Regions from separate parts of the Streptomyces sp. HUAS TT11 genome, predicted to be linked through region 2. Evidence: riboswitches for the same ligand, from Rfam matches in the RefSeq annotation. Region 2 holds a riboswitch; the other holds the start of a gene.
What was found. A riboswitch is a leader RNA that binds a small molecule or an ion and turns the genes downstream of it on or off. The one in region 2 is predicted to bind thiamine pyrophosphate.
Positions count from the first base shown of each region.

Region 1: another riboswitch for thiamine pyrophosphate. It lies ahead of ACSHXN_RS07240 (purine-cytosine permease family protein); the one in region 2 lies ahead of thiO (glycine oxidase ThiO).

Region 1 is NZ_CP196184.1:1,548,221-1,555,389, forward strand. It holds gene helR (RNA polymerase recycling motor ATPase HelR) at 1-937, shown strand, start outside; gene ACSHXN_RS07220 (thiolase family protein) at 1,008-2,195, opposite strand; gene ACSHXN_RS07225 (WhiB family transcriptional regulator) at 2,353-2,610, shown strand; partial or broken gene ACSHXN_RS07230 (Dps family protein) at 2,607-3,089, shown strand; partial or broken gene ACSHXN_RS07235 (DUF3140 domain-containing protein) at 3,161-3,397, shown strand; TPP riboswitch at 3,690-3,784, shown strand; gene ACSHXN_RS07240 (purine-cytosine permease family protein) at 3,776-5,170, shown strand; gene thiD (bifunctional hydroxymethylpyrimidine kinase/phosphomethylpyrimidine kinase) at 5,167-5,964, shown strand; gene ACSHXN_RS07250 (arsenic transporter) at 6,068-7,169, shown strand, end outside.
Region 2 is NZ_CP196184.1:6,612,617-6,619,785, reverse strand. It holds gene ACSHXN_RS29550 (hypothetical protein) at 1-912, opposite strand, end outside; gene metF (methylenetetrahydrofolate reductase [NAD(P)H]) at 969-1,892, opposite strand; gene thiE (thiamine phosphate synthase) at 1,992-2,642, opposite strand; gene ACSHXN_RS29535 (Rv2175c family DNA-binding protein) at 2,754-3,119, opposite strand; gene ACSHXN_RS29530 (NAD(P)/FAD-dependent oxidoreductase) at 3,247-4,473, opposite strand; gene ACSHXN_RS29525 (hypothetical protein) at 4,819-5,187, shown strand; TPP riboswitch at 5,199-5,310, shown strand; gene thiO (glycine oxidase ThiO) at 5,309-6,472, shown strand; gene thiS (sulfur carrier protein ThiS) at 6,469-6,669, shown strand; gene ACSHXN_RS29510 (thiazole synthase) at 6,672-7,169, shown strand, end outside.

The DNA of each region.
Region 1 (7,169 bases), 5.1 Mb from region 2:
CGACCTCGTCGGAGACCTGTGGTCGGTACCCGCCTATCTGCGGCTGTGCGCGCCCTGGTTGAGCCCCGACGACGTCCGCGGACTGCAGCGCACGGAGCCCCAGGCCTGGACGGTGTCCGACCTGCCGCTGCTGGACGCCGCCCGGCAGCGACTCGGCGACCCGGAGGCGTCGAGGCGCAGGCGCCGGCGCAACGCGTCCGTCGCCGCCGAACGCGAGCGCATGGCCGCGGTCATCGACAACGTGCTCGCGGCCGACGAGGACGGCGAGGGCGCGGTGACGATGCTGCGCGGACGGGATCTGCAGGACAGTCTGATCGACGAGGCCGCGCTGCCCGGGACCGCGCAGGAACCGCTGGCCGGCCCGTTCGCGCACATCGTCGTGGACGAGGCGCAGGAACTGACCGACGCGGAGTGGCAGATGCTGCTGCTGCGCTGCCCGTCCCGGAGTTTCACCATCGTCGGGGACCGCGCCCAGGCCCGGCACGGGTTCACCGAGTCCTGGCGTGAGCGGCTCGAGCGGATCGGGCTCGGCCGGATCGATGTGGCGTCCCTGAGCATCAACTACCGCACGCCGAAGGAGGTCATGGCGGAGGCCGAGCCGGCCGTCCGGGCCGTGCTCCCGGACGCCAATGTGCCGACGTCCGTACGCAGCACCGGGATCCCCGTCGTCCACGGCCGCGTCGCGGACCGGGACTCGATCCTCGGCACCTGGCTCGACGGGCATGCCGACGGGGTCGCCTGTGTCATCGGCGACCCCACGTTCCGGGCGACGCCCCGCGTACGGTCGCTGACGCCGGAGTTGGCGAAGGGGCTCGAGTTCGACCTGGTCGTCCTCGTCGACCCGGAGGCCTTCGGCACGGGTGTGGAGGGGGCGGTCGACCGCTATGTCGCGATGACCCGGGCGACCCAGCAGCTCGTCGTGCTCACGAGCTCCTGACGCCGGCCGGGCCGGGTTCCGGCGGCCGGCCACCAGCCGGCCGCGTCACCGACCCGTCCGACGACAGACCCTAGTCGCGCTCGACGAGCACCGTGCTGCCCTGGCCGACCCCCACGCACATGGTGGCGAGGCCGCGGGCGGCACCGGTGCGCCGCATGCGGTGCAGCAGGGTGGTCAGGATGCGGGCGCCCGAGCAGCCGAGCGGATGACCGAGGGCGATGGCGCCGCCGGTGGGGTTGACCAGGTCCGGGTCGATCCCGAGGCGGTCCACGCAGGCGAGGGCCTGGGCCGCGAACGCCTCGTTGAACTCGGCCTCCTGGATGTCGCCGATCGTCCAGCCGACGCGTGCGAGCGCCTTCTCGGTCGCCGGGACGGGACCGATGCCCATGACGTCCGGGTGGACACCGGCCGAGGCCCCCGCGACATAGCGGCCGAGGGACTGCAGGCCGAGCTCGTTCAATGCCTCCTCGCTGACGAGAAGGAGCCCGGCCGCACCGTCGTTCATGGGCGAGGCGTTGCCCGCCGTGACGGTGCCGCCCTCACGGAACACCGGCTTGAGACGGGCGAGTTTCTCGTACGACGTGTCCTCGCGCACACCTTCGTCGGTCGTGACGGCGACACCGTCCGCCCTGGTCACGGGGAGCAGTTCGGCGTCGAAGTACCCGTTCTTGCGGGCGTCGGCGGCCCGCCGGTGGCTGCGCAGGGCGAAGTCGTCCTGGCGCTCGCGGCCGATTCCGTACCGCTCGGCGACCTCCTCGGCGGTCTCGCCCATGGACAGCAGGCCGTGGAGGTCCTTCATCGCCGGGTTGACCAGACGCCAGCCGAGGCGGGTGTCCACGGTCTCCATGCGGTGCGGCAGGGCCTCGTCGGGGCGGGGCAGCACGAACGGGGCGCGGCTCATGGACTCCGAGCCGCCCGCCAGCACGATGTCGGCCTCGCCCGCGGCGACGGTGCGGGCGGCCGTGGTGACCGCCTCCAGGCCGGAGGCGCACAGCCGGTTGACCGTCGCGCCCGGCACGGACTCGGGCAGGCCCGCGAGGAGCGCGGCCATCCGGGCGACGTTGCGGTTGTCCTCGCCCGCCTGGTTCGCGGCGCCCCAGTAGACGTCGTCGATGCGCGCCGGGTCGAGGGCGGGCACGTCGGCCATCAGACCGCGGATCACTGTCGCCGCGAGGTCGTCGGGCCGCACGGAGGACAGAGCGCCACGCAGTCTGCCGATGGGAGTACGGCGGGCTGCAGCGAAGTGGACGGTACGCACGACGGGACTCCTGAGCACCCTCGACGAGTAATTAGCACTGCTAGTTTTTGACTATAGAGCGCGGGGCCGCCACTGGGAAGATCCATCCCCCCGGTATCCCCGGAACGCCCGCTTCCCACCGGGTTTCACCCCCTGCCTCTCGGGCACCCGGGCGCCCATGGAGTGGTTGCGACACGCGGCATGTGTGGAGGAGGACCCCGACTTGTTCTTCCCGGTCGGCACAACGGGACCGGCTCTGGTGGAGGCCGCCGCCGCGAAGCGTGTGTGCCGACGCTGTCCGGTGGCCGGCGATTGCCTCGAGTGGGCACTGGACACCGGGCAGACGGCGGGCGTCTGGGGAGGCACCGACGAGAGGGAACGCGCCGCGCTGCTCCGGTCCAGAAACCGGCCCGTGACAAGGAGAAGCGCACGATGACCGTGGTGCACAGCACCCTGCCCGAACCCGCACGTGCCGTCGCCGGGGAAGCCCTGCAGGAAACCCTGGTCGACCTGGTCGGGCCCTCCCTCATGGCGAAGCAGGCCCACTGGAACATCGTCGGACCGAGGTTCCGTTCGATCCACCTCCAGCTCGACGAGGTGGTGGCCACGGCGCGCTCCTGCTCGGACACCATGGCCGAACGCGCGGCCGCGCTCGGCGTCCCGCCGGACGGCAGGCCGGAGACCGTCGGCTCCGCCTAAGGCCTGCCGGGCGCGAAGGACGGCCGGCTGCGCGACACCGACGTCGTCCGGTTGATGGTCGAGTCGCCCGGGACGGCGATCGGACGCCTGCGCACCCGGATCGACGTGACCGGCGAACCGGACCCGGTCACCCAGGACCTGCTGATCGGGCTCACCGCGGAGCTGGAGAAGCAGCACTGGATGTTCGAGGCGGAGAACCGGCCGCGGGAGGACTGAGCGGACGGCACACCTACGGACACGAGCACGTACGGAGCGGACGGTGCCCGCGAGGGCGAGAGGAGTTCACGATGGCCGACGCCCTGGAGACGGACGCGCTGTGGGACGAGTTCCAGCGGGTGGTGAACATGACGTCCCAGGAACTCGCGGCCTGGCTGCGGGTCCAGGACGCCGACCGGGGAACGGGCACTCCCGGCCGGGCGGACGGCCCCACCGGCCCCCGCGTCGTCGCCATCCTGCAGAAGCGGCGCATGGACCTCACCGACGACGACATCCGGGTCATGCGCGAGGTGGTGGACCAGGTGACGCTCGAGCAGAACAGGTAGAGGGCTCGGCGACCGTCGCGGCGAAGGCCGCCGTGCCCCACCGGGACATCGGTCCGGGGACGCGGGCGAAACCCGCCGCGAACACCGAACCCGGCGCCCCGGCCCGGGCGTTGCCGGGGGCCGCTCGTCAGGTACGCGGTCCGGACCGTCCCGGGGCACGCCGCACGGGCGGGCCGCGGCGGCGTCACGCAGCGAGGCTCCGACCGGCCGCCACCGCATCCGGTGGCGGCCCTTCTGTATGGCACATCCGGCGGCTCGGGTTAGTCTTGCCGCCGTACCGGACACGGGGTGCCCCACCTGCGGGCTGAGATCACACCCGTTGAACCTGAACCAGTTCGTACTGGCGGAGGGATGTCTTTCATGCCATTGGCGCATGTCTCCGGCGGGCTGCCCGCCGACGGCCGGCGGACCGTCTTCGACGGGCGGATGCCCACCGCTCCCGGCGATCTCAGGGTCGAGGGACACGGCATCGAACCGGTCCCCGAGAGCAATCGCTACGGCGGCGCGGGCCGGCTGTTCACGGTGTGGTTCGCCCCCAATCTGACCATGACGGGTGTCTTCACGGGCACCATCGGCATCACGCTCGGCCTCGACTTCACCACGGCACTCCTCGCCGTCGTACTGGGCACGGTGCTCGGTGCAGTCCCCACGGCCTACCTCGGCACCTGGGGAAGCCGCACCGGTGCGGGCCAGCTCCCGCTCGCCCGGCTCGCGTTCGGACGCGCGGTGGTGCTGCCGGGAGCCCTGCAGTGGCTGTCCTCGGTCGCCTGGGACGCACTGATCGGCCTGTTCGGCGGGGACGCGCTTGCACGCCTGTGCGGCTGGCCGTTCTGGCTCGGGGTGCTGGTCATGATGCTGGGGCAGGGTGCGCTCGGGGTGCTCGGCTACGAGGCGATCCACCGTCTTCAGATCGTCATGACCTTCGTCCTCGCGGCCGCCTTCGCACTGATCGCCGTACGGATGCCGTCGGGCGTCCACCCCGCCCTGTCGGGCAGTGCACACGGTGCGGACCGGGCGGGCGCGTTCGTACTGACCAGCACCATCGCCCTGAGTCTGACCCTGTCCTGGGCCCCGTACGCCAGCGACTTCAGCCGATATCTGCCGCGCACCACGTCCCGGACCCGGATGTTCTGGTACACGCTGCTCGGTCTGGTCGTGTCGTTCATGGCCGTGCAGGTCCTCGGTCTGTGGGGCGCCTCGGCGCTCACCGACCAGACGGCCGCCGGGGTGGAGCAGTTGCTCGGCGGAGGCGCGCCGGGCGCGTTCGGACTGCTCGCGGTGGCGCTGGCGGCCCTGTGCAGCAACGCCATGAACGACTACAGCGGCTCACTGGCACTGCAGACCATCGGCCTGCGCATACCGCGCCCGGTGGCGGCCGCCCTTGCCGCCGCTCTCGGATTCCCGCTGGTGCTGTGGATGCACGCGGCCGACACCACCGCCCGCTTCCAGAACGTGCTGCTGTTCGTCGGCTACTGGATCCCCGGGTTCGTGGCGATCGTGGTCGTCGACTGGCTCGTGCGGCGCGGCCGAGTGACCGACCTCGCCGCCGAGACGGCCCGGCCGCGGTCGGTGTGGCCGCCGCTGCTCGCCTTCGCCGGCGCCTTCGCCGCCGCGGTGCCGTTCATGGACACGGGCCTGTATGCGGGTCCGGTGGCCCGTGCGCTGCACGGCGCCGACGTCTCGTACTACGTGGCGTTCCTGGTGGCCCTCGCGGTGTACGCCCCGCTGCGCGTCCGAGAGGAGGGCCGCGCATGACCGCCCCGCCGCGCGTCCTGACCATCGCCGGCTCCGACTCCGGGGGCGGAGCCGGGATCCAGGCCGATCTCAAGACCATGCTGGCGCTGGGCGCCCACGGCATGAGCGTGGTCACCGCGGTCACCGCGCAGAACTCCGTCGGCGTGCAGGGCGCCTGGGAACTGCCGGTGGAGGCGGTGCGCGCCCAGTACCGCAGCGTGGTCGACGACATCGGCGTCCAGGCGGTGAAGACCGGCATGCTCGCCTCGCCCCGGCTGGTCACGGTGGTGGCCGAACTGCTTGCGGACGTGGGGGTTCCGGTCGTGGTGGACCCGGTGAGCGTCTCCAAGCACGGGGACCGGCTGCTCGCCGACGACGCGCTGGACGCGGTGCGGACCAGGCTGCTGCCGCGCGCGACGGTGACCACGCCGAACCTGGACGAGGTCGCGGAGCTGACCGGCATCGCGGTGACCGACGAGGAGGGCATGCGCCGCGCGTCCGCGGAACTGCTCTCGTACGGGCCCCGGTGGGTGCTCGTGAAGGGCGGGCATCTGCCCGGTGCGGCCGTCGACCTGCTGACCGACGGCCGCGAGGAGCACTGGCTGCGCGCCCCGCGCCACGACAACCGGCACACCCACGGCACGGGCTGCACCCTCGCCTCCGCGGTCGCGGTGGGGCTCGCCCAGGGTCTCGAGGTGCCGCAGGCCGTGCGGCAGGCCAAGGAGTACGTCACCGAGGCCATCGCGGCGGGCTTCGCCCTGGGGGCCGGCATCGGGCCGGTGGACCACGGTTGGCGACTGCGGGCGGGTGGGTGACGGCGACGCCGCACCGTCGTCCGGGGCGCTGCGCGTCGAGCGATGCCGTCCGACCTGGTGTGATGGAAGGGCACCGCCGAATCCGTACCGGAAGGACCGCACTCTGAACACCCCGCTCGCCGAGGCCCTCTCCATCGTTCTGCTCGTCGCCGTACTGGCCGGCGCCGTGGTGCGTCCCTTCGGGCTGCCGGAGGCCGTCGTCGCGGTTCCGGCAGCCGGGATCGCGATCGCGGCCGGCGCCATCTCCCCGGCTCATGCGGGGGCCGAGGCCCAGCGGCTCGGGCCCGTGGTCGGCTTTCTGGCGGCGGTGCTGGTACTGGCCCACTTCTGCGACGTGGAGGGGCTGTTCCGGGCGTGCGGCGCCTGGATGGCGCGCTGGGCGGCCGGCCGGCCCGGTCGCCTGCTGACCGCGGTGTTCACCCTCGCCTCGGTGATCACCGCCGTGCTCAGCCTGGACGCCACGGTCGTGCTGCTCACCCCGGTCGTGTTCGCCACGGCGGCCCATATGGGTGCCCGTCCCAAACCCCACCTCTACGCCTGCACCCATCTGTCGAACACCGCCTCGCTGCTGCTGCCGGTCTCCAATCTCACCAACCTGCTCGCGTTCGGCGCCTCGGGGCTGAGCTTCACGCGGTTCGCCGCTCTGATGGCCCTGCCGTGGCTGGTCGCCGTCACCGCCGAGTACGTCGTCTTCCGCAGGTTCTTCCATCGGGACCTCGACGCCGGAGCCGCGGCACCGGTCCGGGACGAGCCGCCCCCGCTCCCCCTGTTCGCCCTGTTGACCGTGGCCTGCACGCTCGCAGGGTTCGTGATCGCGTCCGCCTTCGGCATCGACCCCGCCTGGTCGGCGCTGGCCGGAGCGCTGGTACTGGCCGTGCGGGCGCTCGTCCGGCGCCGGGCCACCCCCCTCACCGTGGTGCGGGCGGCGGCACCTTCCTTCCTGGCGTTCGTGCTGGCGCTCGGTGTGGTGGTGCGCGCGGTGGTCGACAACGGGCTCGCCGACGCACTCGGCCGGGTGCTCCCCGACGGGACCGGCCTGCCCGCACTGCTGGGCATCGCCGCCCTGGCCGCCGTACTGGCCAATCTGATCAACAATCTGCCGGCGGTCCTGGTCCTGCTGCCGCTGACCGTCCCGTCGGGTCCGGGTGCGGTCCTCGCCGTCCTGCTCGGCGTGAACATCGGCCCCAACCTCACCTACGCCGGCT
Region 2 (7,169 bases):
GTGCGGTTGCGTGGTGCCGTTGCCCTGCTGCTGGTACGGGTACTGCTGCTCCGGCGGAAGCTCGCCGCCGTACGCGTCCTCGGTGGTGCGCTGCTGGGGGACCCAGACGCCGCCCGGCGGGGTCTCGCCGTAGGTGCCCGTGGCGTACTGGTCCTGGCCGTACGCCTGCTGGCCGTACTGCTGCTGCCCGCCGTAGGACGGGTCGTACGAGCCGTCGTAGGTCTGCGTGCCCTGGTACGGGTCGGAGTAGGCGGCGTACTGCTGCTGGCTGTTGTCGTATCCGTACTGCTGCTGCCCGTACCCGGCGTAGCCGTCGTAGGCGTAGGCCTGCTGGTCCTGGTCCTGGTTCTGGGCCTGGCCGGCACCGGCGTAGGAGGGATCCCCCGCCGCGGCGTACGCCTCGTGGTTGTAGACGCCGTAGGAACCGGTGTCCTCGGGCAGGGGCTGCGGCTCGTACACCGCGGTCCCCTGGGCCGGGGTCTCCGCGGGCTGCTGCTGCTCGGCGAAGGCGTTGTCGTGGGCCGCGTCGTACCCGTCGTCCTGACGGTAGGTTCCGCCCGCCGTCGACTCGACGTCGGACTCCTCCACCGCCTCCTGCTGCTCGTGGACCGGTTCGCCCCGGCGGCGCTTGCTGCCGCCCTCGGCGCCCTCGCGCGGGCGGTTGCCGACCGCCCAGCCGGCCGCGAAGCCGCGGCGGAACGAGAGCGTGACATAGGTCTGCCCGACCGCGAACGCGGCCGCGCCGAGACCGATGACCACCACGGAGGGGATCATCACGCCGAAGACGACACCGAGGAAGCCCACGAAGGCGAGCAGACGCCAGCGCAGTCGCGCCTTGTACTGCAGCAGCACCTCACCCAGCAGCCACAACGCGACGATGCCGAACGCGATGTAGAGGACCGTCCAGCCCATGTACGCCCCTCTCCCAGTGGCCGCTACGCAGTGTGTCGTATGCCGGTGCGACGGGTCTAGGTCTGCTGCGGATGGTGCAGACCCAGGTTTTCGTAGATTTCCAGCGTCGCCGTGGAGTTGTTGAGTGTAATGAAGTGCAGTCCGGGGACTCCCTCGGCCAGCAGCCTCGCGCAGAACCCCGTGGCGACCTCGATGCCAATCGAGCGTACAGCCGCGGGATCGTCCTTCGCTGTGAGGATCCGCTCTTTCAGCCCCGCGGGGATGGCGGCGTTGCTCAACTGGGGCAGCCGCTCCAGCATTCGCACGCTCGTGACGGGCATGACCTCGGGGATGACCGGGGTCGCACAGCCCGCCTGCGCGACCCGGTCGCGCAGGCGCAGGTACGACTCCGGCTCGAAGAACATCTGTGTGATCGCGTAGTCGGCGCCCGCCCGGCACTTGGCGACGAAGTGGGCGACGTCCCTGTCCCAGTCCAGTGAGCGTGGATGCATCTCGGGGAACGCCGCGACGCCTACGCAGAAGTCGCCCGACTCCTTGATGAGATGGACGAGTTCGGCCGCGTAGGTCAGGCCGCTCGGGTGCGCCACCCAGTCGCCCATCGGGTCGCCGGGCGGGTCGCCGCGGACGGCGAGCATGTTGCGGATACCGGCGTCCGCGTACTGGCCGATGATGTTGCGCAGTTCCGCGACGGAGTGGTTGACCGCGGTGAGGTGGGCGACCGGGGTGAGTGTCGTGTCGGCGACGATCTGCTGGGTCTCCTTGACGGTGCCCGCGCGGGTGGAACCGCCGGCACCGTACGTGACGGAGACGAAGTCCGGGGCGACCGCCTCGACCCTCCGCAGCGCGCTCCACAGGTTCCGCTCACCCTTGGGGGTCTTCGGCGCCGAGAACTCGAAGGAGTACGTCGTCTTGCCGGTGGCGAGGATCTCGCGCACTGTCCGCGCGCGATCAGTCCTCGTGGACGGGGTTCCAAGGGCCATAGTCGCAGGTTAGCCAGGGAGCGGCGGTCCCCCAACGGAAAGCTGGAAATTTGCCCGAATTGTCGACTTGTTGTCCACCCTTCGGACAGACCGGCCGCGTCACACGGTGCGCAGCCGCTTCGCGAACTCCGACGCCGCCGCGCCCGGGTCGCCCGCCTCGGTGATGGCACGGACCACGACCACCCGGCGGGCCCCCGCTTCCAGGACCTCGTCCAGGTTGTCCAGGTCGATACCGCCGATGGCGAACCAGGGGCGCTCGGTACCGAGGGCGGCCGTGTGCCGGACCAGGCCGAGTCCGGGGGCGGGGCGGCCGGGCTTGGTGGGGGTCGGCCAGCAGGGTCCGGTGCAGAAGTAGTCCACGCCCTCCTGCACGGCGGCGGCCTCGGCCTCCGCCTCGCTGTGCGTGGAGCGCCCGATGAGGACGTCGTCGCCGAGGAGGGCGCGGGCCGAGGGTACGGGGAGGTCGCCCTGGCCGAGGTGCAGGACGTCGGACGCGGCGGCGTGCGCGACGTCCGCGCGGTCGTTCACCGCGAGCAGTTTGCCGTGGCGGGAGCAGGCGTCGGCGAAGACCCGGAGGTGCTCGAGCTCCTCCGCTGCCTCCATGCCCTTGTCCCGCAGCTGCACGATGTCGACGCCGCCGGAGAGGACCGCGTCGAGGAACTCGACGAGGTCGCCCTGCGGCTTGCGGGCGTCCGTGCACAGGTAGACGCGGGCGTCGGCGAGCCGGGCGGTGCGGCCTGTGTCGGGCACGGTGGGGTCCCCCCGTGGTCGGTGGCGTACGGGCCGCGGCGGGCACGGTCGCCCAGGGGCCGTGGCCCGGGGACCGCGGCCCGTACGCCGGACGGTTGTTCTCGGATCGGGTCAGACGGCGAGCGCCTGCGCGCGGCGCTTCACCTCCGTGCCGCGATTCTCGCTCAGAGCCTGCGCGGGGGTGCCGGGCAGGGTCGGGTCCGGGGTGAAGAGCCACTCGATCATCTCTTCGACCGTGAAGCCGTCGTCCCGCAGCAGCGTCAAGGTGCCGGACAGGCCCTTGACGACCTTGTCCCCGTCGATGAAGGCGGCGGGGACGTGCAGTGCACGGTTCTCACCTCGGCGTACGGCGATGAGCTGGCCCTCCTTGACCAGCTGCCGTACCCGGGTCACCTCGACGCCGAGCGATTCGGCGATGTCGGGGAGGGTGAGCCAGGCAGGGACGAGAGCATCGATCTTTGCGTCAATCTCGGTCACGGGATCAAGCGTGCCATCCCGGACCGACAGTCGGAAAGCGGGGCGCCTCCACCGGGGGCACGGTTGCCTCCTGCGGTGGATACGGAAGCGCTCTCACCTGGGGCTTCGCAGGGGCCGCCGGACGCGGTCACGCCGTCGCCTCCTTCAGCGGGCGCGACGGGTCGGACAGGAGTCCGGGATCCATCGGGGTGCCCGCCTCGATCAGACGGCGGCCCTGGGCCAGGTCCCGGGGGCGGCCCACGGCCAGGAGACCGACCAGGCGTCCCCCGCGCAGCCAGCAGACCGCCCAGGCCGCGCCCTCGGGGTCGCCGCGCCACACCGTCGTGTCGGCGGCCGCGTGATGGCCCACGTACTGCACGAAACGGCCGAACTGCTCGGACCAGAAGTACGGCACCGGGTCGTACGCCATCGGCGTCTCCCCGATGATGTTCGCGGCCACCGTGCGCGGGCCCTGGAGGGCGTTGTCCCAGTGATGGACCAGCAGACGCTCCTCGTAGCGCCCCGACGGGAAGGATGCGCAGTCGCCGACCGCGTACACGTCGGGCAGCGAGGTACGCAGATGGTCGTCGGCCAGTACCTCGCCGTGGACCCCGAGGGCGATGCCCGACTCGGCGAGCCATCGCGTCGCCGGTCGGGCCCCGATGCCCACGACCACCGCGCCCGCGGGCACCCGCGAACCGTCGTCGAGCACCACGGCCCCCGGCTCGATGCGCTCCACGCGCGCGTGGATGCGCAGCTCGGCGCCGCTGTCCGCGTACCAGGCCGTCATCGGCGCGGCCACGTCCTCGGGCAGCGCCCCGGCGAGCGGCCGGTCGGCGGCCTCCACCACCGTGACCGCGCAGCCCGCCTCGCGCGCGGCGGTGGCGAACTCCGCGCCGATCCAGCCGGCACCCACGACCACGACGTCGTGCTGCTCGGCGAGGACCGGCCGCAGCCGCTCGGCGTCGTCCAGCGTGCGCAGCAGATGCACCCCCGGCACCCCCTCCGTGCCGGGCAGCCGGATCGGCTCCGCGCCGGTCGCGAGGACCAGGACGTCGTACGGCACGGGACCCTCGGTGGTGTCCAGCTCCTGGTCGTCGGGGCGGACGCCGAACACTTCGCAGCCCAGCCGCAACTCGATGTCCAGGGCCTCGAAGTCGACGTCGAAGGCGGAGCCCTCGGCCTTTCCGAGCAGCACGGCCTTGGACAACGGCGGTCTGTCGTACGGCGGATGGGGTTCCGCGCCGATCAGCGTCACCCGGCCCCCGAAGCCCTGTTCCCGCAGGGCGACCGCGGTCTGCACCCCTGCCATGCCCGCGCCCACGACGACCACCCGCCGTGCCGAATCGCTCCGCGCCTGCGTCTGCTCGCTCACTTGATCACCATAGTCTCGTGAAAGCTATCGCCTACCCGCAAAGGCGTTGCGTCATACCCGCGTGACCAGCGCCGTACTGCTCGTCGCCCGCCGTCACCCGGAATCGCCGGCCACCCCCGGACGGCCCACGGACGACCCCGTTCGGGCGTACTGAGCGGGCGCCGGCCTGTCGCTCGTCGATTCGCCGGCCGGAGCCACTTCGCCGCCCTCCCACGCCTGCTCACGGCACGCGGCGACGCCCGGTCAGGGCCCGACGACTCGATCCCCGACCCCGCAGACTGACTCCGGACCAGCCACCTCGGCCCGCGGACGACTGGATACGGGAGACGCCCAACGCCCGGACAAGTGCCGACACGCACCAGTGACGTCAGCCCGAGAACGCCACGGGCCGCCCGCACCGCCGCCCCGGCGACCGCCGTCCTGCTGTACGCCCTCGTGGTCGGCCTGGAAGTCGGCACCCCCGTGCACATCCCTGCGATCCTGGTTGCGCTCCCGCTCGTGGTCGCCCTGGCGTGCGGCCCCCCGATGATCATTGGCTCCGCCGTGGTGGCCGTCGCCACCCGCCGGGCCTTCCTGCCGATCGAACGCGGGCGCATCGACACCATGGCCGGAACCAGCGCGACGGTCCTCGCCATCACGCGGGCGAAGGCCGGTCCTTCGAGCGACGGGGCCGTGTGCGGAGGCTCCCTTACCGAGGCAAAGGGCAGCGGATAGGGTGGCCGACGTAAAGCACTCGCGGGAGCCCGGACGCACCGGGCTGAGAGGGAGGCTGGCGGCCTCCGACCGTACGAACCTGATCCGGGTCATGCCGGCGAAGGGAGGGGGCGTGACGCCCATGTCTCCTGCACCCACATCGGACGTCCTCGTGGTCGGGGGCGGAATCATCGGGCTGGTGACCGCCTGGCGGGCGGCCCGGCACGGGCTCTCCATCACCGTGGTGGATCCCGAGCCCGGCGGTGGTGCCGCCCAGGTGGCCGCCGGGATGCTCGCCGCCGTCACCGAACTGCACTACGGGGAGCAGACGCTGCTCGGCCTCAACCTCGAGTCCGCCCGTCGCTACCCCGACTTCGCCGACGAGCTCGCCGAGGCGTCCGGCCGGGACCTCGGCTACCGCCGGTGCGGCACGCTGGCGGTCGCGCTGGATGCCGACGACCGTGCCCACCTGCGGGAACTGCACGCACTGCAGCAGCGGTCCGGCCTCGCGGCGGAGTGGCTGAACGGACGCGAGTGCCGCCGCCTGGAGCCGATGCTCGCGCCCGGTGTGCGCGGCGGCCTGAGGGTGGACGGAGACCACCAGATCGACCCGCGCCGGCTGGCGGCGGCCCTGGTCGTCGCGTGCGAACGGGCCGGGGTCGTCTTCCACCGGACGTGGGCCGAACGGCTGACGGTGGTGCACGACCGCGCCGCAGGCGTCCGGACCTCCGGCGGGGACGACCTCTCCGCCGGGCAGGTGGTCCTCGCCGCGGGCAGCCTGAGCGGACGGCTCGCGGGTGTCCCGGACGAGGTCCTGCCACCCGTACGGCCGGTGAAGGGCCAGGTGCTGCGGCTGACCGTGCCCGAGCGGTACGCGCCGTTCCTGAGCCGTACCGTGCGTGCCGTCGTCCGCGGCAGCCACGTCTACCTGGTGCCGCGCGAGAACGGGGAGCTGGTCGTCGGCGCCACCAGCGAGGAGCTGGGCTGGGACACGACGGTCACCGCGGGCGGCGTCTACGAACTGCTGCGGGACGCGCACGAGCTGGTCCCCGGCATCACCGAGCTGCCACTCACCGAGACCCGTGCCGGTCTGCGTCCGGGTTCCCCGGACAACGCGCCGCTGCTCGGGCCCACCCGGCTGGACGGCCTGCTGCTGGCCACCGGGCACTATCGCAACGGCGTCCTGCTCACCCCCGTCACCGGCGACGTCATGGCCCACGTCCTGACCACGGGCGAGCTCCCCGACGAAGCCCGCCCCTTCACCCCCACGCGGTTCGCCGCGGCACTCACGGAGCAGCCCGCATGAACATCTCGGTCAACGGCGAGTCCCACCGGATCGCCCCCGACACCGCGCTCGACGCCGTGGTCCGGATCCTGACCACGGCCCCGTCGGGCGTGGCCGCCGCCCTCAACGAAACCGTCGTCCCGCGCACGCAGTGGCCCTCGACGCAGCTCCGCGAGGGGGACCGCGTCGAGATCCTCACCGCCGTCCAAGGAGGCTGACCATGGCCGACGACCCCTTCGTCCTCGGTGGTACGACCTACTCGTCCCGGCTGATCATGGGCACCGGCGGTGCGCCGAGCCTGGATGTGCTCGAGCGGGCGCTGGTGGCGTCCGGCACGCAGCTGACGACGGTCGCCATGCGGCGCGTCGACGCCTCGGTGCACGGCTCGGTGCTCTCCGTGCTCGAGAAGCTGGGCATCCGGGTGCTGCCCAACACCGCGGGGTGCTTCACCGCGGGCGAGGCCGTGCTCACCGCCCGTCTCGCCCGTGAGGCGCTCGGCACGGACCTCGTCAAACTGGAGGTCATCGCCGACGAACGGACCCTGCTGCCCGACCCCATCGAGCTGCTGGACGCCGCCGAGACGCTGGTCGACGACGGTTTCACGGTGCTGCCGTACACCAACGACGACCCCGTCCTCGCCCGGAAGCTGGAGGACGTCGGCTGCTCGGCGATCATGCCGCTCGGCTCGCCGATCGGATCCGGGCTCGGCATCCGCAAC